2 linked regions of the Saccharothrix violaceirubra genome follow. Each later gene encodes a partner of the first gene's protein in a complex. Links are inferred from orthologs where the notes say so. Each region holds a gene or a part of one and is shown in the gene's direction. Other genes may lie near its edges.

What was found.
Region 2: the proteins of secY (region 1) and secA are in contact, whole or in part, in a crystal structure (PDB 3DIN), measured with the Thermotoga maritima proteins. The link is inferred for Saccharothrix violaceirubra from one-to-one orthologs. Residues at the interface, in WP_004081795.1 of Thermotoga maritima: Glu108, Gly109, Glu110, Glu111, Ala236, Glu237, Arg238, Arg239, Ile240, Thr241, Ile242, Gln243, Tyr244, Ala245, Arg246, Arg247, Val248, Thr249, Gly250, Arg251, Arg252, Val253, Tyr254, Gly256, Ala257, Ser258, Thr259, Tyr260, Leu261, Pro262; in WP_004082002.1 of Thermotoga maritima: Glu261, Ala262, Arg263, Lys300, Ala301, Arg302, Thr303, Ile304, Ile305, Leu323, Tyr324, Asp325, Pro326, Val329, Ser330, Tyr333, Ile336, Lys340, Phe345, Val349, Glu363, Phe364, Tyr374, Ser375, Gly376, Gly377, Glu393, Ile395, Thr482, Ser483.

Annotation. Positions count from the first base shown.
Region 1 is NZ_JACHJS010000001.1:229,433-242,898, forward strand. Bases 9,930-12,835 are described here. They hold secY (preprotein translocase subunit SecY), read left to right. Parts: upstream 9,930-10,680; coding sequence 10,681-11,991; downstream 11,992-12,835. Other genes in these bases: rplO (50S ribosomal protein L15), read left to right, coding at 9,930-10,137; F4559_RS01325 (adenylate kinase), read left to right, coding at 11,991-12,542; map (type I methionyl aminopeptidase), read left to right, coding at 12,596-12,835. In the rest of the region: tuf (elongation factor Tu), read left to right, coding at 1-192; rpsJ (30S ribosomal protein S10), read left to right, coding at 514-819; rplC (50S ribosomal protein L3), read left to right, coding at 871-1,521; rplD (50S ribosomal protein L4), read left to right, coding at 1,524-2,213; rplW (50S ribosomal protein L23), read left to right, coding at 2,210-2,509; rplB (50S ribosomal protein L2), read left to right, coding at 2,532-3,365; rpsS (30S ribosomal protein S19), read left to right, coding at 3,384-3,665; rplV (50S ribosomal protein L22), read left to right, coding at 3,701-4,102; rpsC (30S ribosomal protein S3), read left to right, coding at 4,102-4,920; rplP (50S ribosomal protein L16), read left to right, coding at 4,924-5,343; rpmC (50S ribosomal protein L29), read left to right, coding at 5,343-5,588; rpsQ (30S ribosomal protein S17), read left to right, coding at 5,585-5,869; rplN (50S ribosomal protein L14), read left to right, coding at 5,956-6,324; rplX (50S ribosomal protein L24), read left to right, coding at 6,327-6,641; rplE (50S ribosomal protein L5), read left to right, coding at 6,641-7,204; F4559_RS01285 (type Z 30S ribosomal protein S14), read left to right, coding at 7,206-7,391; and 8 more genes. UniProt on the Escherichia coli protein: The central subunit of the protein translocation channel SecYEG. Consists of two halves formed by TMs 1-5 and 6-10.
Region 2 is NZ_JACHJS010000001.1:557,739-572,409, forward strand. Bases 8,811-12,199 are described here. They hold secA (preprotein translocase subunit SecA), read left to right. Parts: upstream 8,811-9,131; coding sequence 9,132-11,999; downstream 12,000-12,199. Also shown: F4559_RS02755 (hypothetical protein), read right to left, coding at 1-797; F4559_RS02760 (dTMP kinase), read left to right, coding at 934-1,575; MtrAB system response regulator MtrA, read left to right, coding at 1,762-2,439; MtrAB system histidine kinase MtrB, read left to right, coding at 2,456-4,174; F4559_RS02775 (LpqB family beta-propeller domain-containing protein), read left to right, coding at 4,132-5,901; F4559_RS02780 (ComF family protein), read left to right, coding at 6,045-6,677; hpf (ribosome hibernation-promoting factor, HPF/YfiA family), read left to right, coding at 7,111-7,800; F4559_RS02795 (Rv3235 family protein), read right to left, coding at 12,249-12,593; F4559_RS02800 (HAD-IA family hydrolase), read left to right, coding at 12,651-13,055; F4559_RS02805 (TrmH family RNA methyltransferase), read right to left, coding at 13,052-13,795; F4559_RS02810 (phosphotransferase), read left to right, coding at 13,880-14,533; F4559_RS02815 (WS/DGAT/MGAT family O-acyltransferase), read left to right, coding at 14,544-14,671. UniProt on the Escherichia coli protein: Required for protein export, interacts with the SecYEG preprotein conducting channel.

The DNA of each region.
Region 1 (13,466 bases):
TACTTCCGGACGACCGACGTGACCGGCGTCGTGACCCTCCCCGAGGGCACCGAGATGGTCATGCCGGGCGACACCACGACCATGGCCGTGAAGCTGATCCAGCCGATCGCCATGGACGAGGGCCTGCGGTTCGCCATCCGCGAGGGTGGCCGCACCGTCGGCGCCGGCTCGGTCACCAAGATCATCAAGTGACCCGGCGCTAGAACTCCACCCCCGATTTGGCCCCGCGCACGTCGTGTGCGACCATTGACGGGTTGCTCGTCGGGGCGGCCGGATTCATCGAATACGGCCGCCCCGTCACGAGCGGGGTTATCAGTACGACAATCCCACAGGTTTCATCAGTGGGACCGGTCTGAGCAGAGGGCGCGACACGCCCGACCGCGTGGACCGGGCACCGTGACACCGCGCAGGTGTCAGTCCTGAATAGGGGGCGGAGCGCGCCGGAGGTCCCGTGACCTCGTGAAAGGTGCCCGCGCCGCAGCGGTACTAGAAGCAGAGGAACGGCAAGCCATCATGGCGGGACAGAAGATCCGCATCCGGCTCAAGGCCTACGACCACGAGGCGATCGACGCGTCCGCGCGCAAGATCGTCGAGACCGTGACGCGCACCGGCGCTCGGGTCGTCGGGCCTGTGCCGCTGCCCACTGAGAAGAACGTGTACTGCGTCATCCGCTCGCCGCACAAGTACAAGGACTCGCGCGAGCACTTCGAGATGCGCACGCACAAGCGCCTGATCGACATCCTCGACCCGACGCCGAAGACGGTGGACGCGCTCATGCGCATCGACCTGCCGGCGAGCGTCGACGTCAACATCCAGTAAGCGTGGACGCGGCAGTGTTGATCCCATTTGGGGCGGAGAGTAACGAGAACCATGTCTGACAGGCAGGTCAAGGGCCTCCTGGGCACCAAGCTCGGCATGACGCAGGTCTTCGACGAGAACAACCGGATCGTCCCGGTGACCGTCGTCAAGGCCGAGCCGAACGTGGTCACCCAGATTCGGACCCAGGAGAACGACGGCTACTCGGCAGTCCAGTTGGCCTTCGGCGCGATCGACCCGCGCAAGGTCAACAAGCCCGTCGCGGGCCACTTCGCCAAGGCGGGCGTCACGCCCCGTCGACACCTGGCGGAGCTGCGCACCACGGACGCCTCCGAGTACCAGGTCGGCCAGGAGATCACCGCAGAGGTGTTCGAGGCCGGCGCGGTTGTCGACATCGTCGGCACCTCCAAGGGCAAGGGCACCGCGGGTGTCATGAAGCGCCACGGCTTCGCCGGTCTCGGCTCGAGCCACGGCACCCAGCGCAAGCACCGCTCGCCGGGTTCCATCGGCGGCTGCGCCACGCCCGGCCGCGTGTTCAAGGGTCTGCGCATGGCGGGCCGCATGGGCCACGCGCGCGTGACCACCCAGAACCTCAAGGTGCACAAGGTCGACGTCGAGTCCGGCCTGCTGCTCATCAAGGGCGCGGTGCCCGGTCCCAAGGGCGGCACCGTGTTCATCAAGACCGCTGCGAAGGGTGGTGCCTGATCATGACGTCGGTCGAGATCCGCACCCCGGACGGCAAGAGCGACGGTTCCGTCGAGCTGCCCTCCGCCATCTTCGACGCCAAGGCGAACATCGCGCTGCTGCACCAGGTCGTCGTGGCCCAGCAGGCCGCCGCGCGCCAGGGCACGCACAAGGTGAAGACCCGCGGCGAGGTGTCCGGTGGCGGTAAGAAGCCGTACCGCCAGAAGGGCACCGGCCGCGCCCGCCAGGGCTCGACCCGTGCGCCGCAGTTCGCCGGCGGTGGCGTCGTGCACGGCCCCGTGCCGCGCGACTACAGCCAGCGCACCCCCAAGAAGATGAAGGCCGCCGCCCTGCGTGGCGCCCTCTCCGACCGGGCGCGTGCCGGCCAGGTCCACGTCGTGAGCGAGTTTCTCGCGGGTGACGCCACCCCGTCGACGAAGACCGCCCGCAAGATCCTGGACTCGGTCACCGAGGCTCGCCGGGTGCTGGTCGTGCTGCTGGAGAGCGAAGAGGCGTCGTGGGTCAGCCTGCGCAACCTCCCGCACGTGCACCTGATCACGCCGGGTCAGCTGAACACCTACGACGTGCTCGTCAACGACGACGTGGTGTTCACGAAGGACGCTCTGGACGTGTTCCTCGCGAGCAAGGCCCAGCAGGGCAAGGGCTCGGCCGAGGCGGTCGCCGGTTCGTCCGAAGTGGAGGACGACAAGTGATCCCCGACCACCGGGACATCCTGCTCGCGCCGGTCATCTCCGAGAAGTCCTACGGGCTGCTCGAGGAGAACAAGTACACCTTCGTGGTGGCTCCCGGCTCGAACAAGACCCAGATCAAGATTGCCGTGGAGAAGGTCTTCGGCGTCAAGGTCGTCAGCGTCAACACGATCAACCGTCAGGGCAAGCGCAAGCGGACCAAGACGGGCTACGGCAAGCGCAAGGACACCAAGCGCGCCATCGTGACGCTGTCCGCCGAGAGCAAGCCGATCGAGATCTTCGGCGGCCCGGCCGCCTGATGACGACGAGGACTGCGTAGAGATGGGCATTCGCAAGTACAAGCCGACGACCCCGGGTCGTCGCGGTGCGAGCGTCTCCGACTTCGCCGAGATCACTCGGTCGACGCCGGAGAAGTCGCTGATCCGTCCGCTGCACGGCCGCGGTGGCCGCAACGCGTCGGGCAAGATCACGACGCGGCACAAGGGCGGCGGCCACAAGCGGGCCTACCGTCTGATCGACTTCCGCCGCACCGACAAGGACGGCATCCCGGCCAAGGTCGCGCACATCGAGTACGACCCCAACCGGACCGCGCGCATCGCGCTGCTGCACTACGTCGACGGCGAGAAGCGCTACATCATCGCCCCGGCGAAGCTCCAGCAGGGCGACGTCGTGGAGAACGGCCCCAAGGCCGACATCAAGCCGGGCAACAACCTGCCGCTGCGCAACATCCCGGTCGGCACGGTCGTGCACGCGATCGAGCTGCGCCCCGGTGGCGGCGCCAAGATCGCCCGGTCGGCCGGTGCGAGCGTCCAGCTCGTCGCCAAGGACGGCCCGTACGCCCAGCTGCGGATGCCTTCGGGCGAGGTCCGCAACGTGGACGTGCGCTGCCGCGCCACGGTCGGCGAGGTCGGCAACGCGGAGCACCAGAACATCAACTGGGGCAAGGCCGGCCGCATGCGCTGGAAGGGCAAGAAGCCCACGGTGCGTGGTGTCGCCATGAACCCGGTCGACCACCCGCACGGTGGTGGTGAGGGCAAGACCTCCGGTGGTCGCCACCCGGTGAACCCGGCCGGTAAGCCCGAAGGCCGTACCCGCCGCCGCAAGGCAAGCGACAGGCTCATCGTCCGGCGTCGTCGCACCGGCAAGAAGCGCTGAGCAGGGAGGGAGTGAAGGATGCCACGCAGCCTTAAGAAGGGCCCCTTCGTGGACGACCACCTGCTCAAGAAGGTGGACGTCCTCAACGAGTCGGGCAAGAAGACCGTCATCAAGACCTGGTCCCGCCGGTCGACGATCATCCCCGACATGTTGGGCCACACGATCGCGGTGCACGACGGCCGCAAGCACGTGCCGGTGTTCGTGACGGAGTCGATGGTCGGGCACAAGCTCGGCGAGTTCGCGCCGACGCGCACCTTCAAGGGCCACATCAAGGACGACCGGAAGTCGCGCCGCCGCTAGGCGACGAACTAGAGGAAGAGCAAGGGGAAGCAGCGATGAACGCCCGTAACGACGCCACCGCGCAGGAGTTCCCGCGCGCCGTGGCTCGGGCTCGCTACGTCCGCGACACGCCGATGAAGGTGCGCCGCGTCGTCGAGCTCATCAGGGGTCGTAGCGCCAGCGAGGCCCTGGCCGTGCTCCAGTTCGCTCCGCAGGCGGCAAGCGAGCCGGTCCGCAAGGTGCTCGCGAGCGCCGTGGCCAACGCCGAGAACAACCTGTCCCTGGACCCCGACACCCTGTGGGTGTCGAAGGTCTACGTGGACGAGGGTCCGACCCTCAAGCGGTTCCGCCCGCGCGCCCAGGGCCGCGCCTACCGGATCCGCAAGCGGACGAGCCACATCACCGTCGAGGTGGAGAGCCGTCCCAAGAAGACCAGCGCGAAGGGGAGTGCTCGGTAGTGGGTCAGAAGATCAACCCGCACGGCTTCCGGCTGGGGATCACCACCGACTGGAAGTCCCGCTGGTACGCCGACAAGCAGTACGCCGAGTACGTGGCCGAGGACGTCAAGATCCGCAAGCTGCTCTCGCGCGGCATGGAGCGTGCCGGCATCTCCAAGGTGGAGATCGAGCGCACCCGTGACCGGGTCCGCGTCGACATCCACACCGCCCGGCCGGGCATCGTCATCGGTCGCCGCGGCGCCGAGGCGGACCGCATCCGCGGCGAGCTGGAGAAGCTCACCAAGAAGCAGGTCCAGCTCAACATCCTCGAGGTGAAGAGCCCGGAGTCGGACGCGCAGCTCGTGGCGCAGGGCGTCGCCGAGCAGCTGTCCAACCGCGTGGCGTTCCGCCGCGCGATGCGCAAGGCGATCCAGTCGGCCATGCGCTCGCCGCAGGTCAAGGGCATCCGCGTGCAGTGCGGCGGCCGTCTCGGCGGCGCCGAGATGTCCCGCTCCGAGCACTACCGCGACGGTCGGGTCCCGCTGCACACGCTGCGCGCGGACATCGACTACGGCTTCTTCGAGGCCCGCACCACCTTCGGCCGCATCGGCGTGAAGGTGTGGATCTACAAGGGCGACATCGTCGGTGGCCTCAGCGCCAAGCGCGAGCGTGACGCGGCCCCGGCCGCCGACCGCGCGCCGCGTCGTGACCGCGGCGACCGCCCGAACCGGGCGCGTCGTTCGGGCGCCAGCGGCACCACCGCCACCAGCACCGAGGCCGGCCGCGCCGCCGCCGACGCGCAGGCGGACGCTCCGGCAGCAGAGAAGACGGAGGGCTGAGTCTTGCTGATCCCGCGCAGGCTCAAGCACCGCAAGCAGCACCACCCCGGTCGGTCCGGTGCTGCCAAGGGCGGTACGCGTGTCACGTTCGGCGAGTTCGGCATCCAGGCGCTGGAGCCGGCCTACGTGACCAACCGGCAGATCGAGTCCGCCCGTATCGCCATCACGCGGCACATCCGCCGTGGTGGCAAGGTCTGGATCAACATCTTCCCGGACCGCCCGCTCACCAAGAAGCCCGCCGAGACCCGCATGGGTTCCGGTAAGGGTTCGCCGGAGTGGTGGGTGGCCAACGTCAAGCCGGGTCGGGTGCTCTTCGAGATGAGCTTCCCGAACGAGGCTGTGGCCCGCGAGGCGCTTCGTCGCGCGATCCACAAGCTCCCGATGAAGTGCCGCATCGTTACGCGTGAGGGTGGTGATTTCTGATGGCAGCGGGTACCGCCGCTTCCGAGCTGCGCGAGCTGACCGAAGAGGAGCTGGTGCTGCGTCTGCGGGAAGCGAAGGAGGAGCTCTTCAACCTCCGCTTCCAGATGGCCACCGGTCAGCTCGACAACAACCGTCGCCTGCGCACGGTCCGGCACGAGATCGCCCGGATCTACACCGTGATGCGGGAACGGGAGCTGGGTCTCTCCGCTTCCCCGGACGGTTCCACTGGTGAGGGTGCGGCATGAGCGAGAACAACGAAGTGACGACGACCGAGGTCCGCGGCGAGCGCAAGGTCCGCGAGGGCCTCGTCGTGTCCGACAAGATGGACAAGACGATCGTGGTCGCGGTCGAGGACCGCAAGAAGCACCGCCGGTACTCCAAGGTCATGCGCTCCACCACCAAGGTGAAGGCGCACGACGAGCAGAACGCCGCCGGCATCGGCGACCGCGTGCTGCTGATGGAGACCCGGCCGCTGTCCGCCACCAAGCGCTGGCGGCTCGTCGAGATCCTCGAGAAGGCCAAGTAAGTCCCTCCGGGGATTCGGGCACAGTAGACAGACCGAGCCCGTCGGGTCGGAAATCCGGCGGGCCAGGAATGGTCAGGAGTAGGTAAGTGATCCAGCAGGAGTCGCGGCTCCGCGTCGCCGACAACACCGGTGCGAAGGAAATCCTTTGCATCCGTGTTCTCGGCGGCTCCGGCCGCCGCTACGCGGGCATCGGGGACATCATCGTCGCCACGGTGAAGCAGGCCATCCCCGGCGCCGGTGTGAAGAAGGGTGACGTCGTCAAGGCGGTCGTCGTCCGCACCGTCAAGGAGAAGCGCCGTCCCGACGGCTCTTACATCCGGTTCGACGAGAACGCCGCCGTGCTCATCAAGAACGACAACGAGCCGCGTGGCACCCGCATCTTCGGCCCGGTCGGCCGCGAGCTGCGCGACAAGAAGTTCATGAAGATCATCTCGTTGGCGCCGGAGGTGCTCTGACCATGAAGGTGAAGAAGGGCGACACGGTCGTCGTCATCGCCGGCAAGGACAAGGGCGCCCGGGGCAAGGTCATCCAGGCCTACCCGACGCAGAACCGGGTCCTGGTCGAGGGCGTCAACCGGATCAAGAAGCACACCCGGATCACGCAGACCCAGCGCGGCGCACAGTCGGGCGGCATCGTGACCCAGGAAGCGCCCATCCACGTGTCGAACGTGATGGTGGTCGACTCCGACGGCAAGCCGTCCCGCGTGGGCTACCGGACGAACGACGAGGGCAAGCGGGTCCGCATTTCCCGTCGTAACGGGAAGGACATCTGATGACCACCGCAGAGAAGACCACCCCGCGGCTCAAGACCCGCTACCGCGAGGAGATCGTGGCCGAGCTGCGCAAGCAGTTCGAGTACGCGAACGTGATGCAGATCCCCGGCGTCGTGAAGGTCGTCGTCAACATGGGCGTCGGCGACGCCGCCCGTGACGGCAAGCTGATCGAAGGCGCCGTCCGGGACCTCTCGATCATCACCGGCCAGCGTCCCGAGGTCCGCAAGGCCCGCAAGTCCATCGCGCAGTTCAAGCTCCGCGAGGGCATGCCGATCGGTGCGCGCGTGACGCTGCGCGGCGACCGCATGTGGGAGTTCCTGGACCGGCTGCTGAACATCGCACTGCCCCGTATCCGCGACTTCCGCGGCCTGTCGGGCAAGCAGTTCGACGGCAACGGCAACTACACGTTCGGTCTGAACGAGCAGTCGATGTTCCACGAGATCGACCCGGACGCCATCGACCGCCCGCGCGGCATGGACATCACGGTCGTCACCACCGCCACCAACGACGAGGAGGGCCGGGCGCTGCTCAAGCACCTGGGCTTCCCCTTCCGGGAGAACTGAGATGGCCAAGAAGGCTCTGATCAACAAGGCCGCGGCCAAGCCGAAGTTCAAGGTGCGGGGCTACACCCGGTGCCAGCGCTGCGGCCGACCGCACTCGGTGTTCCGCAAGTTCGGCCTGTGCCGGATCTGCCTCCGCGAGATGGCCCACCGGGGCGAGCTGCCCGGCGTGAGCAAGTCCAGCTGGTAAGTCCGGCTCGGCGGCAGGTTTTTTCGAAATCCACTTCGCTGTAGGCCCCGCCACGACCAGTCCGCTCCGGACTCGGACCCTGGCCGGCGAACCGCAGCGAGAAAGGTTGACCAGGTCACCATGACGATGACCGACCCGATCGCAGACATGCTCACCCGTCTGCGCAACGCGAATTCGGCGTACCACGACAAGGTCGTGATGCCGCACTCGAAGCTGAAGGCGAACATCGCCGAGATCCTCAAGCGCGAGGGCTACATCGCGAGCTACCGCGACGAGGACGGCGACGTCGCCAAGCAGCTCGTGATCGAGCTGAAGTACGGCCCGAACCGTGAGCGCAGCATCGCGGGTCTGCGCCGGGTGTCCAAGCCCGGTCTGCGCGTTTACGCGAAGTCGACCAACCTGCCGAAGGTTCTCGGCGGTCTTGGCGTCGCGATCATCTCGACCTCCGGCGGTCTGCTGACCGACCGTCAGGCGAACAAGCAGGGCGTGGGCGGCGAAGTCCTCGCCTACGTCTGGTAACGGAAGGGGGACAACAGCATGTCGCGCATCGGAAAGCTGCCGATCACCGTCCCCTCCGGGGTCGACGTCAAGATCGAGGGCCAGGAGGTGAGCATCAAGGGTCCGAAGGGCACCTTGGAGCTGACCATCGCCGAGCCGATCTTCCTGGAGCGGGCCGAGGACGGCACGCTCGAGGTCAAGCGCCCGAACGACGAGCGTCGCAGCCGCTCGCTGCACGGCCTGTCGCGCACCCTGGTGCAGAACATGGTCGTCGGCGTGACCCAGGGCTACGAGAAGAAGATGGAAATCCACGGCGTCGGCTACCGCGTCGCGCTGAAGGGTTCCGACCTGGAATTCGCGCTGGGTTACAGCCACCCGGTGAAGGTCGAGGCCCCGGAGGGCATCACCTTCGCGGTGGAGACCCCGACCCGGTTCTCGGTCTCCGGCATCGACAAGCAGCTCGTCGGCGAGATCGCCGCGAACATCCGCAAGCTGCGCAAGCCCGACCCGTACAAGGGCAAGGGCGTGCGTTACGCGGGCGAGAAGATCCGCCGCAAGGTCGGAAAGACGGGTAAGTGACATGAGCGAGACCGCAACGAAGCGCAAGCCGGTGGGCACGGACATCTCGACCACCCGACGCATCGCCAAGACCCGCCGTCACTTCCGGCTCCGCAAGAAGGTCAGCGGTACGCCGGCACGCCCGCGTCTGGTCGTGCACCGGTCGTCGAAGCACATCACCGTGCAGATCATCGACGACCTGGCGGGCCACACCCTGGCCGCCGCCTCCTCGGTCGAGGCGGACGTCCGTGCGGTGGACGGCGACAAGAAGGCGAAGGCCGCCAAGGTCGGTCAGCTCGCCGCCGCCCGTGCCAAGGACGCCGGGATCAGCAAGGTCGTGTTCGACCGCGGCGGCAACGCCTACCACGGTCGGATCGCGGCTCTGGCGGACGCGGCCCGCGAGGCCGGGCTGGAGTTCTGACAAATGATCATCACTGGAATTGAGAGGGACGCCTGATGCCAGGACGCACGCGTCGCGAAGGCGGCGGGGGCGAGCGCGGAGAGCGTCGCGACCGTCGTGACGGCGGCCGCGGCGGCGCGGCCCAGGAGAAGACCCCGCACCTGGAGCGCGTGGTTGCGATCAACCGCGTCTCCAAGGTCGTCAAGGGTGGTCGTCGCTTCAGCTTCACCGCGCTGGTCGTCGTCGGCGACGGCGACGGCATGGTCGGTGTCGGCTACGGCAAGGCCAAGGAAGTGCCGGCGGCGATCGCCAAGGGTGTGGAGGAGGCGAAGAAGAACTTCTTCCGCGTCCCCCGCATCGCGGGCACGATCCCTCACCCGGTCCAGGGCGAGAAGGCGGCCGGTGTCGTGCTGCTGCGTCCGGCTTCGGCCGGTACCGGTGTCATCGCCGGTGGCGCGGTCCGCGCGGTGCTGGAGTGCGCCGGTGTCCACGACGTGCTGTCCAAGTCGCTCGGCTCGGACAACGCGATCAACATCGTGCACGCCACCGTGGAGGCCCTGAAGGGTCTCCAGCGTCCCGAGGAGGTGGCGGCCCGTCGCGGTCTGCCGCTGGAGGACGTCGCCCCGGCCGGCATGCTGCGCGCCCGCGCAGGGGCGGTGTGACCATGGCCCAGCTCAAGGTGACCCAGGTCCGCAGCAGCATCGGTACCAAGCACAACCACCGTGAGTCCCTCCGGACCCTCGGGTTGCGCAAGATCCGCCAGTCGGTGGTCCGCGAGGACTCGCCGCAGGTGCGCGGTTTGATCCACACCGTGCGTCACCTGGTGGTCGTCGAGGAGGTCCAGTCGTGACCATCAAGATCCACGACCTTCGTCCGGCTCCGGGCGCCAAGCGGGCCAAGATCCGCGTCGGCCGCGGTGAGGGCTCGAAGGGCAAGACCGCCGGTCGCGGTACGAAGGGCACCGGGGCGCGCAAGAACGTCTCGCCGCGCTTCGAGGGTGGCCAGATGCCGCTGCACATGCGGCTGCCGAAGCTCAAGGGCTTCCGCAACCCGTTCCGCACCGAGTACCAGGTCGTCAACGTCTCCGACATCGCCCGGGTGTTCCCGGAGGGTGGCCGGGTCGACGTGGACGCGCTGGTGGACGCCGGCCTCGTGCGCAAGAACGAGCTGGTGAAGGTGCTGGGCGACGGCGACCTCGACGGCGTCAAGCTCGACGTCGTGGCGCACAAGTTCTCGCGCTCCGCGGTCGAGAAGATCACGGCGGCGAGCGGCACCACCACGGTGCTCTGAACGCCGCATGAACCGTGAACGGCCCCCGGGACTCCCGGGGGCCGTTCGCATTACCGACCCCGGTCTCGTTCGCTCACGGCGCAAATACGTCGGTCACCCGTACCGGCGTCACCCGCGGGTGTTCTCGGGGTCGCTATGGCGTCGGTGGATCAGGGTGTCGGGCGAGCACCGGAAATGCTCGTCACCGCCTTTCCGGCGGTATTGACGAGCCCCTCCGGCAGGGGTCGGCGCGGGCTCGGGCGTACCGGCCCGGTACGCCCGCGACCTGCCCGGGTACGGTCGAACTTGATCCATTCGGAGGCTTGCGGGCCGAAGGTTCCGATCAAGTGCGAAGTGTGAACGCCGACTGGCTACGGCGATCGGCCCGGTGGCTGTTAAAGTCGCGGGCTGAACCCGGATGTCGTCCGGGTCGGTCGCGGCTATCGCCACGTCCGCCGCTCGTCGGCGACAGCCCGACGGCAACCAGCAGGACTGTGCCGGCAACACGGTCGGTACCGCAGGAGATGCCGACCCCGATGGGCGGCAACGCTGATGGAGGTTCGCGTGCTCGGCGCATTCCGCTCGGCTCTCGCGACGCCGGACCTACGAAAGAAGATCCTCTTCACGTTGGGGATCGTCGTCGTGTACCGGTTGGGCGCGACCCTGCCCGCGCCGGGTGTCTCCTTCAAGAACGTGAAACAGTGCGTCGAGCAGGTGGACCAGCAGGGGATCTACTCCCTGATCAACCTGTTCAGCGGCGGCGCGCTGCTCAACTTGTCGATCTTCGCGCTGGGCATCATGCCCTACATCACCGCCAGCATCATCATCCAGCTGCTCACCGTCGTCATCCCGCGGTTCGAGCAGTTGAAGAAGGAAGGCCAGGCGGGCCAGGGCAAGCTCACGCAGTACACCCGGTACCTGACGATCGCGCTGGCCGTGCTCCAGTCCACGGGCATCATCGCCCTGGCCGTGCGCGACCAGCTGTTCCAGGACTGCCAGGTGCCGGTCATCCCGGACGAGAGCATCTTCTCGCTGTGCGTGCTGGTCGTGACGATGACCGCGGGCACCAGCGTGATCATGTGGCTCGGTGAGATCATCACCGAGAAGGGCATCGGCAACGGCATGTCGTTGCTGATCTTCACCGGCATCGCCGCCCGCATCCCGGCCGAGGGCCAGATCATCCTCAGCCGCGGCGGTCTCACCTTCTTCCTGGTCCTCGTGGCGGCGCTGCTGATCATTGCCAGCGTCATCTACGTCGAGCAGGCCCAGCGCCGGATCCCGGTGCAGTACGCGAAGCGCATGATCGGCCGCCGGATGTACGGCGGCACGTCGACCTACCTGCCGCTGAAGGTGAACCAGGCCGGTGTCATCCCGGTCATCTTCGCCTCGTCGCTGCTGTACCTGCCGGACCTGATCTCCCGGTTGACCGCCTCGAACGACGGGTCGGCGCCGGGCTGGTGGCAGACGTTCGTGCAGACGTACCTGGTCAGCCAGTCCAACCCCGTGCACATGGGGCTGTACTTCCTGCTGATCGTCTTCTTCACCTACTTCTACGTGGGCATCACGTTCAACCCGGACGAGCGTGCCGACGAGATGAAGAAGTTCGGTGGGTTCATCCCGGGTATCCGCCCCGGCCGGCCCACCGCCGAATACCTCCGCTTCGTCCTGGGGCGGATCACGCTGCCTGGCTCGCTCTACCTGGGCATCGTCGCCATCCTGCCGAACCTGTTCCTCGACCTGACCGGTCAGGGCCAGAACCAGAACTTCCCGTTCGGCGGTACCGCGGTGCTGATCATGGTCGGTGTCGGACTCGACACCGTGAAGCAGATCGAAAGCCAGCTCATGCAGCGCAATTACGAAGGGTTCCTCCGCTAGTGCGACTCGTTCTCGTCGGCCCGCCCGGAGCGGGCAAGGGCACCCAGGCCGGACTGCTCAAGAGCAAGCTCGGCGTGCCGCACATCTCCACCGGGGACCTCTTCCGCGCGCACATCGGCGAGCAGACGGACCTCGGCCGGGAGGTGCAGCAGTACCTCGACTCCGGTCGTCTCGTCCCCGACGAGGTGACCAACGAGATGGTGCGCGCCCGGCTCGCCGAGCCCGACGCCGCCGCCGGCTTCCTGCTCGACGGCTTCCCGCGCAACGTGGCCCAGGCGGGTGTCCTCGACGAGATCCTGGCCTCCGGCGGCCACAAGCTCGACGCCGTCGTGGAGTTCCGCATCGACGAGGAACTCGTCGTCGAGCGGCTGCTCGCCCGCGGGCGCACCGACGACAAGGAGGACGTGATCCGGCACCGGCAGGAGGTCTACCGCACGGAGACCGCGCCGCTGCTGGACCACTACTCCGGCATCCTGGTCACCGTCGACGCGGTGGGTGGGATCGACGAGATCAGCGAACGCGCGCTGGCCGCGCTTCGCGGCCCGAAGTGACCGGTGGACTCTTCGATGTCCTGCGCCGCGCGTTGCCGGGCGGTCGCGACCGCATGATCGAGATCAAGAGCCGCGGCCAGCTCGAGGCGATGCGCGCCTCGGGACTGGTCGTGGCGCGTACGTTGGCGGCCCTCGTCGGGCACGCCAAGGTCGGGGTCAGCACGGCCGAACTGGACGAGCTGGCCGAGACCACCATCCGCGAGGCGGGCGCCATCCCGTCGTTCAAGGGCTACCACGGGTTCCCGGCGAGCATCTGCGCCAGCGTGAACGAACAGGTGGTCCACGGCATCCCCAGTCGTACCCAGGTCCTCGCCGAGGGCGACCTGATCTCGATCGACTGCGGTGCCATCCTCGACGGCTGGCACGGCGACTCGGCCGTGACGGTCGAGATCGGCCAGGTCACCGAGGCCGAGCGCAGACTGTCCGAGGCCACCAGGCTGTCGATGCTCGCGGGCATCGCCGCGGCCGTGCCCGGCGGGCGCCTGAGCGACATCTCCTTCGCCATCGGCAACGAGACCGTGCGCGTCGGCCGTGAGCACGGCGTCACCTACGGCATCGTCGACGGCTACGGCGGCCACGGCATCGGTTCGAAGATGCACATGGACCCGTTCCTGCCCAACCGGGGCAAGCCCGGCAAGGGGCCCCGGCTCAAGGTCGGCATGGCCATCGCCATCGAGCCGATGCTGACCCTGGGCACCGAGCGCACCGTCGAACTCGACGACGGCTGGACCGTGATCACCGAGGACGGGTCGCGCGCGGCGCACTGGGAGCACAGCGTCGCCATCACCGACGACGGTCCGTGGGTGCTCACCGCGCCCGAGGAGTAGGGGCGACCCTGATGTCGTCACCCGGGGATTTGCGGGGGTTGGCCCCATGGTCGACGACGTCCGGCGACGGGACGATGAGCGCGTGAGCCAGCCTGTG
Region 2 (14,671 bases), 330 kb from region 1 along the record:
CGGGCGGGTAACGCCCGGCGGTTGAACGCCAACTGCAGCAGGTAACCGCGGCACGCGCGGCGGAACGTCCGGTGGTGGCCGGGCGTGGGGCCGCCGGTGTCGTCGAGGACGGTGAACGAGAAGACGTGCTCCTCGCCCTCGGCCAGCCGCCGGTCGAAGAGCAGTTCGAACGCCAGGCCGCGCGACGAGCTCTGCCGCCGCACCCGGCCCTGCCGGCAGCCCTCGCCGGCGCGCACGATCGCGTTGTCGATGACGCAGCCCTCGTCGCCCTGGTGCACCGCCACGTACCGGTCCGGTCCGCCGTGCAGCGCGCGGACCACGAGCCGGGTGGTGATCGAGCGCTGCTCGCCCTGCGTGCCGACGAGCACGGAGTCGTGGACGAGCAGGACCTCCAGGTCGGCGTTGGCCGAGTCGAACTCGCCCAGCAGCGGGCGGGTGCGCACCCAGGTGCCCGCCATCTCGGCGAACGCCGGGCGCGGCGGGCGTGGCTGCGGACGTTGGCCGACCAGGGCCACGAGCGATTCGGCGGGCAGGCGCAGCACGGTCTCCAGCGCGCGCACGGTGCCGATGGCCCGGGGCACCTCGGGGTGTCGCAGGCCGCGCTGCCAGTAGCTCAGCGTCGACTGGCCGACCTGGACGCCCAGGCTCTCCAGGTGCGCGCGCAGCCGGGCCAGCGACAGGCCGCGGTGCGCGATCGCGTCGTGGAGCGCGCGGTGGAACGGCCCGTACCGCAGCGTCTCGGCCAGCGCGCCGGGCAGACCTGGCTGCTCGGCGGAGTGCCCGGAATCCGCGGTCACCGCGGCACCACCCTCTCCCGCACGGAATTGGCCTCACCGTAGTCACTCACAAGAGTGACCGAAAGGATCTCTACTGACCCGATTGGGTGACCTATGCGCCCGATCGAGAGCAGGCCCCGCCCCTTAGGGTGGCCACGTGGGAAAACTCGTCGTGATCGAGGGCCTCGACGGTGCCGGCAAACGCACCCTGACCGGAAAACTGACCGCCGCGCTGGCCGAAGCCGGCCTCACCGCGGTGACGGGCGCGTTCCCGCGTTACGACCAGGACATCCACGCCGAACTCGTGCGCGACGCGCTGCACGGCCGGCTCGGCGACCTCACCGACTCCGTGTACGGGATGGCCGTCCTCTACGCGCTCGACCGCCGCGCCGCCGCGCCCGACCTGCGCGCGTGGACCGCCGAGTACGACGTCGTGCTGCTCGACCGCTACCTCGCGTCCAACGCCGCGTACGGTGCCGCCCGGCTGCGGCAGGACGTCGACGGCGGGTTCGTCGAGTGGCTGCGCGCGCTCGAGGTCGACCGCTTCGACCTGCCCGTGCCCGACCTCCAGCTCCTGCTGCGCGTGCCGACCGAGGTCGCGGGCGACCGGGCCGCGCGGCGCGAGGCCCAGGACGCGCGCGAGCGGGACGTGTACGAGTCGGACGCCGACCTCCAGACCCGGTGCTCGATCGTGTACGACCGGCTGGCCCAGACCCACTGGCTGTCGCCCTGGGCGGTCCTCGACGGGACCGAAGCGCTCCAGGTGGACGACCTCGTCCAAGAACACTTCGCTGTTTAGCGGATTTACGTAACGAAACGTGACCGTTGATCCGATGATTCGCTGAACGAACCGCGCGCGACGAGGCGAGGTGGGCTCGTGGATCGGCGACCGAGACTGATCACAGACCGGACGCATGTGACGACCAGCGGCGATGAGCCCTGGGCGGTGCGTGGGCGTCCGGCCGGCAATGGGACGATATCGCCTATGAAGGCACGCGTGCTCGTCGTGGACGACGACCCCGCCCTGGCGGAAATGCTGACGATCGTGCTGCGGGGCGAGGGTTTCGACACCGCGGTCGTCGCCGACGGCGCACGCGCGTTGCCCGCGCTGCGCGAGCTCAAGCCCGACCTGGTGCTGCTCGACCTGATGCTGCCCGGCATGAACGGCATCGACGTGTGCAAGGCCATCCGGTCCGAGTCCGGCGTCCCGATCGTGATGCTCACCGCGAAGAGCGACACGGTCGACGTCGTCCTGGGCCTGGAGTCCGGCGCCGACGACTACGTCGTCAAGCCGTTCAAGCCGAAGGAACTGGTCGCCCGCATCCGGGCGCGGCTGCGGCGCACCGAGGCCGAGCCCGCCGAGGTGCTCCAGATCGGCGACCTCACCATCGACGTGCCCGGCCACGAGGTGCTGCGCGAAGGCCGGCCCATCCAGCTCACCCCGCTGGAGTTCGACCTGCTCGTGGCGCTGGCCCGCAAGCCGCGCCAGGTCTTCACCCGCGAGGTCCTGCTGGAGCAGGTCTGGGGCTACCGGCACGCCGCCGACACGCGCCTGGTCAACGTCCACGTGCAGCGCCTGCGGTCCAAGGTCGAGCGCGACCCCGAGCACCCCGAGGTCGTGCTGACCGTCCGGGGTGTCGGGTACAAGGCCGGCCCTCCGTGATCGGAGCCCTCCCGGCATGACCCCGCGCCTGCTCGAACCCGCGGCGCGGCAGGCACGCCGGATCGCCGAGTCGGGACGGCGCCGCGCCGCGCGGTTCGGCGAGCTGTGGCGGCGGTCGTTGCAGGTGCGGGTCGTCGTGAGCACGCTCGCCCTGTCGTCGGCCGTCGTGTTCGTGCTGGGCATGGTCCTCCAGGTCCAGATCACCGGCCGGCTGCTGGACACCAAGATCACGGCCGCGATCAGGCAGGCCGAGGTCAGCGCGGCGGCGATCCAGCCGGACCTGTCCGGGCTCAACCCCGGCCCGGACAACGTGCGCAGCCGGTTCACCAGCGCGTTGAACAAGATCAGTTCGGCGGCCGGGACCGACACCACGATCTCCGGCGCGGGCGCGTTCGAACCCGTGCTCTACGACCCGGTCGGGCGCGGCTCGGACGGCCAGCCGATCGCGGTCGGCGCGTGGCGCGACGTGCCCGACGGGCTCGTGCGCATGCTGGAGGCGGGCGGCGCCGGCTACCAGATCACCACGGTCGAGCACGACGGCGTGCCCACGACGCTGCTGGTCGTCGGCAAGCCGGTGAACAGCTCGGCCCGCCCCATGCACCTGTACCTGCTCTTCCCGCTCGCGGGCGAGCGGGCGACCGCCGAGGTCGTGCAGTCCACGCTGGTCGTGGGCGGACTCGTGCTGCTCGGACTGCTGGCCGTGATCGCCAACCTGGTCACGCGGCAGGTCGTGCGCCCGGTCCGGCAGGCCGCCGAGATCGCCGAGCGGTTCGCCGACGGCAGCCTGGACGAGCGCATGCCCGTGATCGGCGAGGACGACGTGGCACGGTTGGCCGAGTCGTACAACGAGATGGCCGCGAGCATCCAACGCCAGTTCCACCAGCTCGAGGAGTTCGGCCAGCTCCAGCGCCGGTTCACCTCGGACGTGTCGCACGAGCTGCGCACGCCGTTGACCACCGTGCGGATGGCCGCGGACGTGCTGCACGCCTCGCGCGAGCAGTTCCCGGCGGGCCTGGCCCGCTCGACCGAGCTGCTCGTGGACGAGCTGGACCGGTTCGAGTCGCTGCTCGGCGACCTGCTGGAGATCAGCCGGCTGGACGCGGGCGTCGAGGAGCTGGCGGCCGAACTGGTCGACGTCCGCGTGCTCGCCCGGCGCGCGCACGACGCCGTGCGGGCCATCGCCGACAGCAGCGGGACCAAGCTCGTCCTGGACATGCCCGACCACGAGGTCACCGCCGAGGTCGACGCCCGGCGGGTCGAGCGCATCCTGCGCAACCTGCTGGCCAACGCCATCGACCACGGCGAGGGGCTGCCGGTCGGGCTGACCCTGCGCGCCGACGGCGACGCGCTGGCGGTCGCCGTCCGCGACCACGGCGTCGGCCTGCGCCCCGGCGAGGCCGAGCTGGTGTTCAACCGGTTCTGGCGGGCCGACCCGTCCCGCAACCGGCGCACCGGCGGCACGGGCCTGGGCCTGTCGATCAGCCTGGAGGACGCGCGGCTGCACGGCGGCTGGCTGGAGGCGTGGGGCGAACGCGGGCACGGTGCCGTCTTCCGGCTGACCCTGCCCGTGCGGCGAGGGCACGAGATCGTCGAGAGCCCGTTGCCGCTGGAACCCCCGGACCTGCCGCCGCCCGTCGCCGTGCCGGAACCGGAACCCGTCGAAGAGGTCGAGCTGACCGAGGAGGAGATCACGTGGCAGCCCGCGCAACCCGTGACCGCCGATCCGGAGGGGTGATCGCGCTCCTGCTCGCGCTCCTGTCCGCGAGCGGCTGCGCCGCGATCCCGACCAGCACCTCGCCGATCCCGGTGAACCCGTCGGCGGGCCCGGCCACGGCCGCGGCCGTGCCGGAGCCGTCCGCCGAACTGGATCCGTTGAGCCTGGTCCGCGGGTTTGTGAACGCCTCCGCGAGCCCCGAGGGCGACTACGCCGCGGCCAAGGCGTACCTGACCCCGGACGCGGCGAAGACGTGGGACACCAAGAGCCCGCCGACGATCGTCGAGTCCACGTTCAACACCGTGCCCGGCCAGTCCGAGGATCAGCCCGCCGACGGCAAGCGGCGCGAAGTGCTGTTGCAGGGCAAGAACTTCGGGCGGCTGGAGGCCGACAACTCGTTCGCCCAGCAGATCGGCGATTTCGACATCCCGGTCGAGGTGCAGCAGGACGACAAGGGGCAGTGGCGGATCTCGAAGCCGCCGTCCGGCGTATACATGCCGTTGAGCGGCTTCAACCAGAACTACCGGCGCGTGACGCTGTTCTTCTACACGCCCGACTTCGGCGTGCTCGTGCCCGATCCGCGGTACGTGGTCGTGCCCCCGTCCACGTCGATCCCGTTGCGCGTGGTGGAACTGCTGCTCAAGGGGCCGGCGTCGGCGATGCGCGGCGCGTTGGCGACGGCCGTGCCCAACGGTGCCGTGCAGCGCAAGGACGCGCAGGAAGCCGACGACGGCGCGTTGGAAGTCGACCTGACCCGCGTCGGCGACCTGACCGCGCAGGTGCGCAAGCAGATCGTGGCGCAGGTGGTGAAATCGCTGGCCGGCGTGACGTCGAGCCGGGTCCGGGTGCTGGTCGAGGGCGCGCAGATCTCGCCGGAGCAGAACGAGTGGCGGCCCGCGGACATCCAGAGCGGCGACGCCCTGATCACGCCCGACGCCGGGCAGAGCGGACTGCTCGTCGGCGGCGGGCAGGTCCGCCAGCTGGGCAACGGCGCCCAGGTCAAGGGACCGGCCGGCGCCGGGGACTACCGGGCGGTCAGCGCGGCACAGTCGTTGGACGGCACGGAGTTGGCCGTGGTCGGCCGGCTCGACGACGGCTCGGTGCGCCTGCGCGTGGGGCTGACCGAGGGCGACCTGGCCGCGGTCGACCTGCCCGCGAACACCATGACGCGGCCGACGTGGCTCTACAGCGGACGGGTCGGCGAGCCGGCCACCGAGGTGTGGACCGTGGTGAACGGGGCCAACGTCGTCCGCGTGAACAAGGGCGACGGCGGGTGGAAGGCGAACGCCGTGAACGCCTCCGACGTGGCGTTCCTCGGCGACATCACCGAGTTGCGGCTGTCCCGGGACGGGACGCGGGTCGTGGCCGTGGTGGGCGGGAAGCTCGTGCTGGCGGCCGTGGTCCGGGGGCAGGACTCGTCGGTGGCGTTGCGCGCCCCCCGGTTGTTGCAGGTGGGCGTGCTGGGGGCGGCCGTACAGTCGGCGGACTGGCTGGCGCAGGACGTCGTCGTGGCCGGCACGTCGATCAACGCCTACCCGATCGCCAAGGTGAACATCGACGGGTTGCGGATCGAGCGCTTCAACACGTCGAACCTGACCGCGCCGGTCACCTCGGTGGCCGCCGCGCCGGGGCGCAACGTGGTGGCCGTGGACCAGAGCGGGATCTGGAGCGCGGGCGACATCGGCGACGTGTGGCGCGCGGGCACGATCACCACCGCGCTTCCCTCGTCCGTCTTCTACCCCGGCTGACGCGCGAGTCGTGCGTCCGGACACCGCGAGTCGTGCGTTCGGGCACCGCGAAATGTGCATTCCGGTACTTCACCCGATCGTGAATCTTCACCCGCCCCGCCGAAGCCCCCGAATTGTCGGACCCCCTGAGCACAGTGGGGTCCATGGTCCTGACATTGCTGTTCCCGATCCGCTGCGCGGGGTGCGGAGCCGAGGGTGTGCGTTCCTGTGCGCGTTGTCTGGGTGCTTTCGGGCCGCCGCGTCGGGTGCCTTTCCCGGGGTCGCCGGTATTCACGCTCGCCGACTACGCCGGCGCCGCGCGTGAACTCGTCCTCGCCTTGAAGGAACGGGGTCGGCGTGATCTCGCGGCGGTGTTCGGCGCGTTGATCGCCGCCGCGCTGCCGGTACTTCCCGGCATGTTCCCGGACGAGTCCGGGAACCGGTGGCTGGTGCCCGCGCCATCACGCCGTGCCGCGATCCGACGCCGGGGCGGTTCCCACTTGGTGGGAGTGGCGAGGGCTTCCGGCGCGCGGGTCGCGCCCGCGCTGGCGTACGCACGCGGCGTGCGGGATTCGGTCGGCCTCGACGCGTCCGCGCGCCGGGCCAACCTGGGTGGTCGGGTGCGGCTCGTGCCGGCCGGTCTGCCGCCGCCCGGCACGTCCGTGGTGTTGCTGGACGACGTGGTCACGACGGGTGCGACGGCCGCCGCGTGCACTTCGATGTTGCTATCGGCGGGGTTGCGGGTATCCGCCGTCATGACGTTGACCGCCGTGCGCCGCGGCGACACGCCCGGGTGACCGGATGCGGGAACCACGAGCAGTGCTCGACCGTTGGCCTGACATGACGCCCATGCCAAGGCCGTTCGGTCTCGCGGGTGCCGCGCCACAGGGGCGAGCGCCGGTGCGTCGAACGGGTGAGCGCGCGGTCGCGGGCCGATCGTGGCCGTCCGCGTGGCGTCGGCGTGGAACCCGTTGCTTCGTCGCTCTCAGTCATCGCCGGAAAAACTTGGACTTCCCCCGCGTCGGGGGCTGTCGCGGCGGCGAATACCGGGCTAACGTGCACCGCTATCAGCGTTCCCGGCACGCGGGGAGGAGGCGAACAGCCCATGACCCTGGCTCCGGTTGAGTGCTGAGGGGAGACTCTCGGCGACGCTGACGCGAAAGACGATCGCGAAACCGGTGCCGCAGCCATCCCAAGCCACAGCTCGCCGCAACGCGAGGGAGGTCGTGTATGGACATCGTCGTAAAGGGCCGTAACGTCGAGGTGCCCGATCACTACCGGGTGCACGTCGCCGAGAAACTGGCCAGGCTCGAACGTTACGACCGCAAGGTCATCCGCTTCGACGTGGAACTCTTCCACGAACCGAACCGCCGCCAGGCGAAGAACTGCCAGCGCGTCGAGATCACCGGCAAGGGCCGGGGTCCGGTGATCCGGGCGGAGGCGTGCGCGGGCGACTTCTACGCGGCGCTCGACGCCGCGGTCGCGAAGATCGAGAACCGCCTCCGCCGCGCCCACGACCGTCGTCGTGTGCACCACAGCCGGCGCGGTCTGACGTCGGTCGCCGAGGCGACCAGCGGACTCGGCGGGATGCCGTCCTCCCCGGCCGACCGCGACGGCGAAGTACAGCGCGCCTGGCAGGGCCACACCGCCGTGCTCGAAGCCGCCGAGCCGGAGGCCGCCTACGGCAGCTTGGCCGAGGTGCCCGCGCAGCAGCGCTGGGAGGACGTCGAGGACAACCTGCCCGGCCAGGTCGTGCGCGAGAAGGAGCACACGGCCAAGCCGATGACCGTCGACCAGGCCCTCTACGAGATGGAACTGGTCGGCCACGACTTCTACCTGTTCGCGGACGCCGACTGCGGACGCCCGAGCGTCGTCTACCGCCGAAAGGGCTTCGACTACGGCGTGATCAGGCTCGCCTGACCACCGGCCCGCCGCCGCAGCCGGCGGGCACCCAAAGCAAACGGGACCATCCGACCAACCCGACCGACGACCCCCGGCGCCCCACGCCGGGGGTCGCTCCCATGCCACCAGCCCGCCTGAGCCTCGCCGCACCCGCACCTCCCGGCTCCCGATGCCGCCGCGCCCGTGTCCTCGCCGCCACCGGATGCCACCGGTCCGCCGCTGCCTCCGGTCCACCCGATGTCCCCGGTCGGAAGCTCCGGCGCACCGGTGCTTTCCGGCTCCCGAGGTCGTCGGTCTACCGTGCCGTTCCGCTGCCAGGGCCGCTGCCTCCGGTCAACGCGTTCCCATCACCGCCGGGCTCATGATGTCGCCGGTCTGTCCGTGAGCCGGGTTGCCCGCGCCGCCGCCGGTCCGCCTGATGTCTCCTTCCGCACGGCTCCCGGCGGACTCTTGCCAAGGTGGGGTGATCCGGCACGACTCCGATCGCTCGCGCGCCAAGGTGGGACGCCCGGACGGGCGTCAGCGAATCCCCGACTCGGTCATCCGTCAAACGTTCGCAGCCTCGCGCCGCCTCGGTCCGCGCTGCCCTGACCCGCGCTGCCAACGCGCACCGGTGCCGAACCCGGGTGCCGAAAGCCGCGGCACCCTCTGCCCAGTGCGGTGTTCCGCTCGCCGGACCACCCCCGAGGCACTCACCCATCCCGGCGTTCTTGCCCCTGGCCGGACGCCTCGCACCCGCACCCGAGTTCGCGTCCCGCCCGACCCGCACTCCTGGCCGGCCACCTTCGGCTTCGGTGGTTCACGGCCGTTCGATCGCCATGGTCGTCGAACCATCCCGTCGGCATCGCCCACCCATGTGAGGCCCGCGCCCGTCGATGCCGGGGCGGTCGAGCACTGCGGAAACACGGCCGGCGGTACCCGTCGTCCGACCGCGCAATTCAGGGTGTCCGAGTGGAGGACTCGCGTGTCGACCTGGGCCGCGACCACCCGAACAAGGTGCCCGAGTGCATATTTCGCGGTGTCCGAACGCATAACTCGCGGGTGTCGAAGGACAAACCCTCCTGGGTGGCCGGCCCGGCGGCGGGTGACCGCTGGAAAGGGCGATTCGGGCGACGGCCCCCTTGAACAGGCGGCGGCCGACCGCTGCGGGGACCCGTCCGAACAGCGAAGAGTCGATCAAGGAAGTCGACCGTTACGGGACGTCCCGCACCCCTTCCTACCTGTGTCTGTGCACACACCTTCGCGTCTTGCCTACGATGGCAGATGGACAAGGCTTGTCACACGTGTGACCAGCCGTTGGAAGGCGCCCTCACAGGCGCGTGGCGATCAGGTGATGAGGTCGACCCAAGATGGTGCTGTCCCGACTGCTCCGCGCCGGCGAGGGCAAGATGCTCAAGCGCCTGCGCAACATCGCAGCGCACATCAACCACCTCGAAGACGAGGTCGTCGACCTCTCCGACACGGAGCTGCGGGCCAAAACCGAGGAGTTCAAGAAGCGCTACGCCGAGGGCGAGTCGCTGGACGAACTCCTCCCCGAGGCGTTCGCCGTCGTCCGTGAAGGCGCCAAGCGCACCCTCGGCCAGCGGCCGTTCGACGTCCAGCTCATGGGCGGCGCGGCACTGCACCTCGGCCAGATCGCCGAGATGCGCACCGGTGAGGGCAAGACGCTGACGTCGGTCCTCCCGACCTACCTCAACGCGATCGCCGGCCAGGGCGTCCACGTCATCACGACCAACGACTACCTCGCCAAGCGCGACGCCGAGTGGATGGGCCGCATCCACCGCTTCCTGGGCCTGACCGTGGGCGCGATCCTCTCCGAGATGACGCCGGAGCAGCGCCGGGTCGCCTACCAGGCCGACATCACCTACGGCACGAACAACGAGTTCGGCTTCGACTACCTGCGCGACAACATGGCGTGGAGCCTCGACGAGTGCGTCCAGCGCGGCCACTTCTTCGGCCTGGTCGACGAGGTCGACTCCATCCTGATCGACGAGGCCCGGACGCCGCTGATCATCTCCGGCCCGGCCGACCAGTCCAGCCGCTGGTACCTCGAGTTCGCCCGGATGGCGCCGCGCCTGAAGAAGGACACCCACTACGAGGTCGACGAGCGCAAGCGCACCGTCGGCGTGACGGAGGCGGGCGTCGCCTACATCGAGGACCAGCTCGGCATCGACAACCTGTACGAGGCGGCCAACACCCCGCTCGTCGGCTACCTGAACAACGCCCTCAAGGCCAAGGAGCTGTTCACCCGCGACAAGGACTACATCGTCCGCAACGGCGAGGTGATGATCGTCGACGAGTTCACCGGCCGCGTGCTCGCCGGCCGGCGCTACAACGAGGGCATGCACCAGGCCATCGAGGCCAAGGAGGGGGTGGAGATCAAGGCCGAGAACCAGACGCTCGCCACGATCACCCTCCAGAACTACTTCCGCCTCTACAAGAAGCTCGGCGGCATGACCGGTACCGCCGAGACCGAGGCCGCGGAGTTCCACCAGACCTACAAGCTCGGCGTGGTCCCCATCCCGACCAACCGGCCGATGCAGCGCAAGGACGAGTCCGACCTGGTCTACAAGACCGAGGAGGCGAAGTTCGACGCCGTCGCCGAGGACATCGCCGAACGCCACGAGAAGGGCCAGCCGGTCCTGATCGGCACGACCAGCGTCGAGCGCTCCGAGTACCTGTCGAAACTGCTGGTCCGCAAGGGCATCCCGCACGAGGTCCTCAACGCCAAGCACCACGACCGCGAGGCGTTGATCATCGCGAAGGCGGGCCGCAAGGGCGCCGTCACGGTCGCCACGAACATGGCCGGCCGCGGTACCGACATCGTGCTGGGCGGCAACCCGGACATCATCGCCGACCACGAACTGCGCGAGCGCGGCCTCGACCCGGTGGAGTCGCCGGAGGAGTACGAGCAGGCGTGGTCGAAGGTCATCGAGGACATCACCGCCGAGGTCAAGGCCGAGGCGGAAGAGGTCCGCGAGGCCGGCGGCCTGTACGTGCTGGGCACCGAACGCCACGAGTCGCGCCGGATCGACAACCAGCTCCGCGGTCGTTCCGGCCGTCAGGGCGACCCGGGCGAGTCGCGGTTCTACCTGTCGCTCAAGGACGAGCTGATGCGCCGCTTCAACGCGGCCATGGTCGAGACCGTGATGACGCGGCTCAAGGTGCCGGACGAGGTGCCGATCGAGCACAAGATGGTCACCCGGGCCATCCGCAGCGCGCAGACCCAGGTCGAGCAGCAGAACTTCGAGATCCGCAAGAACGTCCTCAAGTACGACGAGGTCATGAACGAGCAGCGCAAGGTGATCTACGCCGAGCGCCACCGCGTGCTCGACGGCGAGGACCTGCGCGAGCAGGTCGAGCACATGATCACCAGCGTGGTCTCCGACTACGTCGACGGCGCGACCGCCGACGGCTACGCCGAGGACTGGGACTTCGACAAGCTGTGGACGGCGCTCAAGACGCTGTACCCGGTGTCGTTGGACTACGAGGCGCTGCTGGAGTCGGACGACGACGTCACCAAGGAGTTCCTGAAGGAGAAGCTCCAGGAAGATGCGATGAACGCGTACGCGGCGCGGGAGGCCGACATCGACGGCCGTGTCGGGCCCGGTGCGATCCGCGAGCTGGAGCGGCGGGTGCTGCTGTCCGTGCTGGACCGCAAGTGGCGCGAGCACCTCTACGAGATGGACTACCTCAAGGAGGGCATCGGCCTGCGGGCGATGGCCCAGCGCGACCCGTTGATCGAGTACCAGCGCGAGGGCTTCGAGATGTTCAACGCGATGCTGGACGCGTTGCGCGAGGAGACCGTCGGGTTCCTGTTCAACCTCCAGGTCGAGGCCGCCGAGCCGGAGCCGGCTCCCGAGCCGCCGGTCCAGGTGTCGATCGCGAACGGCGCGGGGCCGTTGACCGGCAGCCGGGCGCGGGCTCGGGCGGCTGCGGCCGCCCAGCAGGAGGAACGTGGTCGTGATCAGGCTCCGGCCGGGCCTGCCATGGCCCAGTTGGAGGGCAACGCCATTCCGCCGGCTCTGCGCGGGAAGGGGTTGGGGAACCAGGGCGGGCAGCAGCGGCTGAGCTACTCCGGGCCTTCGGAGAGCGGGGACGCGGAGACGTCGTCGGACAAGCCTGCCGGTGGGCAGGGTGGCCAGGGCGGTACGCGGAAGGAGCGGCGGGCGCAGGCTCGTGCGCAGGCCAAGGGGAATCGCAAGCCTCGCGGGTGATCTTCTCGATCTTCCGGGGCGGGTCCGGTGTGGACCCGCCCCGTTGTGTCGGTGCACTCGCCAACGCGCGAGTTATACGTTCAGACACCGCGAGTTGTGCGTTCAGGCACCGTGAAATGTGCACCCAGGCACCCTGCGGTGTGTGTTCCGGCATCGCTGTCGGGCCGCGCCCGTCTCCGCTGGGAGACGGGCGCGGGGGTCTGGTGTTGCGGCGGTCGTGGGGTGGGCGATTTTGTCCTTCTTGTCTGGTCAGGGGAGTAGGCGGAAGCGGGTGCAGATCCAGCCTGTCGGGGTCAGTTCCGCGCGTAGGAGCATGGCGCGTAGGCGGCCGTTGTCGACGACTGTGCCGGTTGCCTCGCAGATCGTGGGTGACACGGGGCGCAGGTGTACGCGCGTCGCGCGGATCGGGCCGGTGTCGAGGTTTTCCCGGATGGTGTCCCGCGCGGTGCGGGTGGTGTGGTCCGCCAGCCGGGTCAGGGGGCGGTGGCCGGAGAGGACTTCGACCATGATCTTCACCAGGGCCTGTGCGCCCGCGACGTGATCGTGGTCCGGTGTGGTCCACGTGTCGGGCAGTGGGCGGATTCGCGGTGGCATGCTGAACCGAGGGCGGTGGGCGGCCGGTGCGGACGAAGATCACCCGATGGAGGAACGGTGCGTGGACTGGTACTGGACTTCGGCGGGGTGCTCACCGACCACGGTGACGATGTCGACGTGGCCGAGCCGCCCCTGTTGACCGCGTCACGTGTCGCGCACAAGCACGGCATCCGCACGGCGATCCTGTCGAACGCCGACGGGTTGTGGGCTCCGCCTGCCAGTTGGCACGACGTGTTCGACACGGTCGTCACCTCGGGCGAGGTCGGTATCGCCAAGCCCGATCGGCGCATCTACTCGTTGGTCGCCGGGCGGTTGGGGCTCGAACTGGGCGAGTGCGTGTTCGTCGACGACGTCCCGATGAACGTGTGGGCCGCCGTCGACGCGGGCATGGTCGGTGTCCACCACCGGCGGGTGCGTGACACGCTCGCCGAGCTGGAAGTGCTGCTCGACCTGGAGTTCTAGCCCTTCCGCCGGACCACCTCGAAGCAGAGCACGGCTGCCGCGCTCGCCACGTTCAGCGACTCCACGCCGGCCGCCATCGGGATCGACAGCCACCCGGTCACGTGGGCGCGTACCTCGTCGGAGATGCCGGACGTCTCGCCGCCGAGCACGTAAGCGGCCCGTTCGGGCAGGTCGGCGGTGTGCACGGTGTCCGACGAGCGGGCGTCCAACGCGAACAGGGGGTACCCGGCGGCACGCAGTTCCGCCGCCGCCTCGCCCGCCGTGGCGCACCGGATCACGGGCGCGCGGAACGCCACCCCGGCCGACGCCTTCACCACGAGCGGGTCCAGCGACGCCACGCCACGCCTGGGCACGACGATCCCGTCGAAGCCGGCGGCGGTGGCCGTGCGCAGGATCATGCCCACGTTCGCGGGCGTCGTGATGCCGTCGAGCAGCAGCACGCCGCGTGGCCGGTCGCGCAGTGCGTGTGCCAGCGGGCGCATGCGGGGCGCGATCACGTCGGCGAGCACGCCCTGGTCCTGCTTGCCGTTGCCGGCGAGGACCTTCACGCGCTGCGCGGTCGCCCGCACCACGGGCACGCCCCGGCGGGCCGCCGCGTCCAGGATCTCCCGGGCCGCCTGACCCCGGGCGACGTCGGCGAGCATCACCTTGTCGACCTCCAGCGCGGGGTCGTCGAGGGCTTCCAGCACGGGCTTGCGGCCGTACACGGTGACGAAGCGGTCCTTCGGGGAGACGTCCACGCGCAGATGTTCCCACCCCCGAAATCGGCGGAATCGCACCCGTTCGGGTCTTGTGCCCAGCGTCATATGCATGATGATCGTCACATGACCTTGCGCGACGTGGCGCAGCCGATCGCCCGCGGCCGGGAGTCGGACGTGTTCCTGCGTCCCGACGGGCTCCTGGTCAAGCGTGCCCGCACGGGCCGTGACCTGGTGCCCGAGGCCGAGCTGATGCGGCACCTGCACGCGCACGGCATCCCGGTGCCCCGCGTGCACGACGCCTCCGAGCGCGACCTGGTCATGGAGTACGTCCCCGGCCCGCGCATGTCGCAGGAGGTCGACGCCCGGCCGTGGCGTGCCGCCGCCCTCGGTCGGCAGCTCGCGGACCTGCACCGACGCCTCGACACCGCGCCCGTGCCGGACTTCCTGCCCGGCTCCGGCGCCCTGCTGCACCTGGACCTGCACCCCGGCAACGTGGTGCTCGGGCCGGACGGTCCCGTCGTGGTCGACTGGGCCAGCGCGGCACGCGGCGACCGGATGGTCGACGTGGCGCTGAGCTGGCTGGCGATCGCGGTGACGGAGCTGCGCGCGTTCAAGCGGGTCGTGCGCGGACGGCTCGTCCAGGCGTTCCTGGCCGGTGTCGACGACACGGTCCGGCACGCGATGCCCGAGGCCGCCGAGATCCGGCTGTCCCGGTACCGGCGCGACGCCGCGGAGGTGGCGGCCGTGAACAGGCTGGTGGCCGGCTGCGCGGGCTAGCCTGGTGGCCATGCCCGACCGCCTGTCCGCGTTGGACGCCTCGTTCCTGTACCTGGAGGATTCCACGACGCCGATGCACGTCGGCGGGGTCGCGGTGTTCCGCCGGCCGCGTTCGGGCTTCGACTACGACCGGCTCGT